2 regions of the Janthinobacterium sp. LPB2021202312-11-4 genome follow, and region 1 is predicted to be linked to the other one. Evidence: riboswitches for the same ligand, from Rfam matches in the RefSeq annotation. Region 1 holds a riboswitch; the other holds the start of a gene.
The links. Region 1 has a riboswitch for cobalamin ahead of cobO (cob(I)yrinic acid a,c-diamide adenosyltransferase). Riboswitches for the same ligand answer to the same signal wherever they lie in the genome.
Positions count from the first base shown of each region.

Region 2: linked by a shared signal. The riboswitch ahead of V5E99_RS03195 (CbtB domain-containing protein) and the one ahead of cobO (cob(I)yrinic acid a,c-diamide adenosyltransferase) in region 1 are both predicted to bind cobalamin.

Region 1 is NZ_JBAGKV010000004.1:156,756-158,949, reverse strand. It holds gene V5E99_RS06215 (cobyrinic acid a,c-diamide synthase CobB) at 1-554, opposite strand, end outside; gene cobO (cob(I)yrinic acid a,c-diamide adenosyltransferase) at 551-1,162, opposite strand; cobalamin riboswitch at 1,243-1,473, opposite strand; gene V5E99_RS06205 (hypothetical protein) at 1,626-2,194, shown strand, end outside.
Region 2 is NZ_JBAGKV010000002.1:256,957-259,150, reverse strand. It holds gene V5E99_RS03205 (cobalamin biosynthesis protein) at 1-214, opposite strand, end outside; gene V5E99_RS03200 (CbtA family protein) at 211-918, opposite strand; gene V5E99_RS03195 (CbtB domain-containing protein) at 930-1,124, opposite strand; cobalamin riboswitch at 1,243-1,470, opposite strand; cobalamin riboswitch at 1,669-1,882, shown strand; gene cobW (cobalamin biosynthesis protein CobW) at 1,979-2,194, shown strand, end outside.

The DNA of each region.
Region 1 (2,194 bases):
CTGGGCAATTCGATCCCGGTTTCCCGGGACAATGCGCCGTACCAACGCAAGCCTTCGGTCAGGCTGCCTTCAAGCAACTGCGCGTGACGCAAGGTGCCGACGCGGTTGGCCAGGACGCCGGCAAACGGCAGGTCTGGCTGATACTTCGCCAGCCCCAACGCCAGCGCGCCAAAGGTCTGGGCCATGGCGGTACCGTCGATGACGCCAAGCACCGGCACACCGAAGTGCCGCGCCAGGTCGGCGCTGGACGGCGTGCCGTCGAACAGGCCCATGACGCCTTCGATCAGGATCAGGTCGGCTTCGCCAGCCGCTTCCCACAACAATCGACGACTTTCCTGCTCGCCGACCATCCACATGTCCAATTGATAGACCGGCGCACCGCTGGCGCGCTCGAGAATCATCGGGTCGAGGAAGTCCGGGCCGCATTTGAACACGCGCACCTTGCGCCCCTGATTGCGATGCAAACGGGCCAGCGCGGCGGTGACGGTGGTCTTGCCCTGACCGGAGGCCGGCGCGGCAATCAGTACCGCCGGGCAATGACGTGGTTGACTCACAATTCGACGCCTTTTTGCGCTTTGATCCCGGCCTGGAACGCGTGCTTGATCACGTTCATTTCGGTAACGGTGTCGGCCAGCTCGATCATTTCCGGTTTGGCGCCGCGACCGGTGACGACCACGTGCTGCATCGGCGGGCGGGCCTGCAAGTCGCTGAGCACTTGATCGAGGTCGAGGTAGCCGTGCTTGAGGGCGATGTTCAATTCATCCAGCACCACCAGGCCAATCGACGGATCGCGCAGCAATTCGCGGGACACGGTCCACGCGGCTTCGGCGGCGGCGATGTCACGCTGGCGGTCCTGGGTTTCCCAGGTGAAGCCCTCGCCCATCACATGAAAGCGCACCTGCTCCGGAAAGCGGCGGAAGAACAACTCTTCGCCGGTGCTGTTGCGGCCCTTGATGAACTGCACCACACCGCACTGCATGCCGTGGCCCATGGACCGGGCGAGCATGCCGAAGGCCGAGCTGCTTTTGCCTTTGCCGTTGCCGGTCAGCACCAGCAGCAGGCCGCATTCGTTCGGCGAGTTGGCGATGCGTTCGTCGATCACGGCTTTTTTGCGCAGCATGCGCGCCAGGTGGCGTTCGTCACGATCGGGGGTGTCAGTCATGGGGAGCTCTCCGTTGAGGCTGGATAACGGCGGGCAGGCACAAGAATAGATGGCAAGAAGCCTGGCATCGCCCACCGTGATGCCGCTGGATGGATCAGGCCGGTCTCCGGGCTCATGAGCGGCGTTACGCCGGGCTGCGCGCCTTCCCATGCCAATCGACACAGTGGCTCAAGACGCAGCTTTGACTCATTTACCGTTGCGGGGGCAGCGCCGGGATCGTGGTTGTTCATTGATGCAGAACGTCACTCACCGGTTTCCCTGTTTCACTCTGTCGACCGCAGTCACAGAGCACCTGAAACAAGCCGCGAAGGTTAGAGGGTTGGGGGTGGAGCGTCAATTAAAGCAGGGGCGCCATCCGGCGAAAAACTGCCGTCGATCAATTAACTGACGCCAATCTTGTGCCACACTCCCAGCAGTGATATCAAAGAGCCACATCCCACAACACAATAACAAGGGTGAGCCCATGCAAGGCATGATCATCAGCAATCCGAAGCTGGAATTCCTGCGCCCGCTGCTGGAACGCTGGTTTGACTGTATCGACCGTTATAACGCGGTGCGCGGCGACAACGACACCCCCTACTGGCACGACGAAAAAGCCAATCTCGGGCTGCTCTCGGCGGCGGCGTGGATGGCGGAAATGGTCACGCTGCAACAGACACCGACCCGTAAACAAGCCGAAGAAGGCGAACGTAATGCCCGCGCCGACCTGCTGATTGCCAGCGGCGAGGCCCGCGCTTTCGTTCAGGCCACCCAGCGCTGGCCACGGGTCAATAGCCTGAACCTGACACAAGCCCTGGCGGATATCACCAGCGACGCGAAGCGAATCAGCCACACCAGCGACCTGAAACTCGGCTGTCTGTTCGTCGCCCCGCAAAAAACCCAGCACAGCGCCACCCCGGAAGAACTCCAGGACATGGTCGACGACCTGCAGAAGGAACACACCTGCGCCGTGGCCTGGTATTTCCCCTACGCCTACCGCAAGTTGCGTAACGAAGCGGGCAACTACCATCCCGGTATCGCCGTGCTGTTCAA
Region 2 (2,194 bases), on a different contig from region 1:
AGTACATCACCTCCAGCCCCAGTTGAGCGGCCAACTCGATCAGGCCAGGTTCATCACGTTTCAGGTCGATGCTGGCCAGCGCCGTGATCGACCGCAATTCGATTTGATGCGCCTGTAATGCCTGATCGAGCAACGCCCGCAGCGTGCTGGCGGGGCAGCCGCGCTGGCAGCCCAGGCCGACCACTAACGTCGGCGCTGTGCTGTTATCGGTCATGCGTGGTATTGACCATCGCTTTTGCGGCGGAACAACCAGGCACTGATCAGGCCCAGGGCCAGCCAGAACACTATGTTGGTCAACTGCGAAGCGATTTTGAACTGAGATTCCAGTGCTTCCGGGGCCAGCATCGAGTGGACTTCCGGTTGCGGCGCGCCAATCACGTGGGGTACTGCCAGAATTGCCACGCCCAGAATCTTCATCAACCAGTGACGGCTGAACACGATCAGCGCGATGCCGACAGCTGTAGAGGCGGCGGTGCCGATCCACCAGATCTGCCGTTGGGCCAGATCGGCGGCAGCGGTGCCCGGCAGTTCCGGCGGCAGGCCAAGGGTCGGTGCCAGCACGAACGTCGCATAACCGGCCAGACCCCAGAGCAGGCCTTGAGCGGTTTTGGTCGGTGCGCGCAAGGTGTAGAGGCCTGCGAGCATCAACGCAAAGCCGACTGCGACCACCAGGTTGCCGCCGGTGGTGGACAGCACGCGCTGCCAGCCGTCTTCCGGCTCCCAGGCCTCGGCGTCGTGGGTATGTGCAGCCATCGCGCCTTCGGTGTGCTCGTGAGCAACCACCACCGCCGGTTCGGATTTTTCGTAGGTTTCCGCCTGAAGAATCAGCGGGGCGACCCAGAAACTTTGCAGCAGGGTCAGTAGCAGGGCGGCCAGCAGCCCGGTGAAACCTGCGGTTTGCGCAATACGCTTGATCATGTCGTCAGGTCTCAATGGCACGGAAACGCGGAGCTGTGACGGGTATCGTGCGCAGCGTTGTGCACCGCTTCGATGTGCGAGAAACCGGCGAAATACACCAGGCACGCGCCCAGGATCGACGCGCAAACGGCGGCGGTCAGGCGTTGGCTCAGGGTAGTGGTGGTGCTGGCGGTGCTGCTGTGGTCGGTGCTGCTGATGATCGACATGGCGCTTCCCTCTGGTCTGTCAGCGGGTGAATTGAGCGCATGAAAACCCCTGCGAGCGAGCGCGCAGAGGTTCAAACAGCGCCCGCCCACCGCGGGTTTGTTATTCAGTGATCGTACTGGTCACTTTGTGTTGCGGGCCGGTCTCCGGGCTCGCGAGGGGTCGAGGCTTGCGCCGGACCTGCAAGAATCACCTTCCCATGCCGAACTGCTGGCACAGTGGATCTGATTCTTCGCTCGCTTACCGTTGCGGGGGCAGCACCGGACTGACATGACTTTAGAGTAAAGCACATGATTCACCGGTTTCCCGTTTCACCCTGTGAAGGGCACCCGTAACAAGGCGTGTAGGAGACCATGGGCGGGGCGGGGGAGTCAATTGGCAAGGGTTCTCAATAGGGCCGAAGGTTGATGGCTCTATGTAGGAGCTGCCGAAGGCTGCGATCTTTTGATCTTGATCTTAAAAAGCAAGCTCAAAAGATCGCAGCCTTCGGCAGCTCCTACGGGGGGACGCGAACCGCGCAATGATTGACCCGCCCCCGCACCATGCGTAGCCTTGCGCTTTCGAGGTTCTTCGGCGCTTGCCGAAGCTAAGAAGGGAACGCGGTCGATGCCGCGGCTGCCCCCGCAACTGTGAACGGTGATGTTCGCTGCCACGCCACTGCAAACCCTGGCAACGGGTTCGCGGGAAGGCGCAGCGAATGCCAGCCCCTCAAGGCCGGCGCACTGAAAGCCAGGAGACCTGCCTCGAAACGAATTCTCACTACAACCGGGCGGGGTGATCCGGTGGCGAAATCTTCCGCGCATTCATCGCCGCGGTTGTCGTCCCGTATGCCCGCCACCTTGCCAAAGGGCATCCGATGAAAACACTGGCCAAACTCCCCGTCACCATCGTTACCGGCTTCCTCGGCTCGGGCAAAACCACGTTGCTGCGCCACATGCTCGACAACGCCCAGGGTCGCCGCATCGCGGTGATCGTCAACGAGTTCGGCGAGCTGGGCATCGACGGCGAAATCCTCAAGCAGTGCTCCATCGGCTGCACCGAAGAAGAAGCCAACGGCCGCGTGTATGAACTG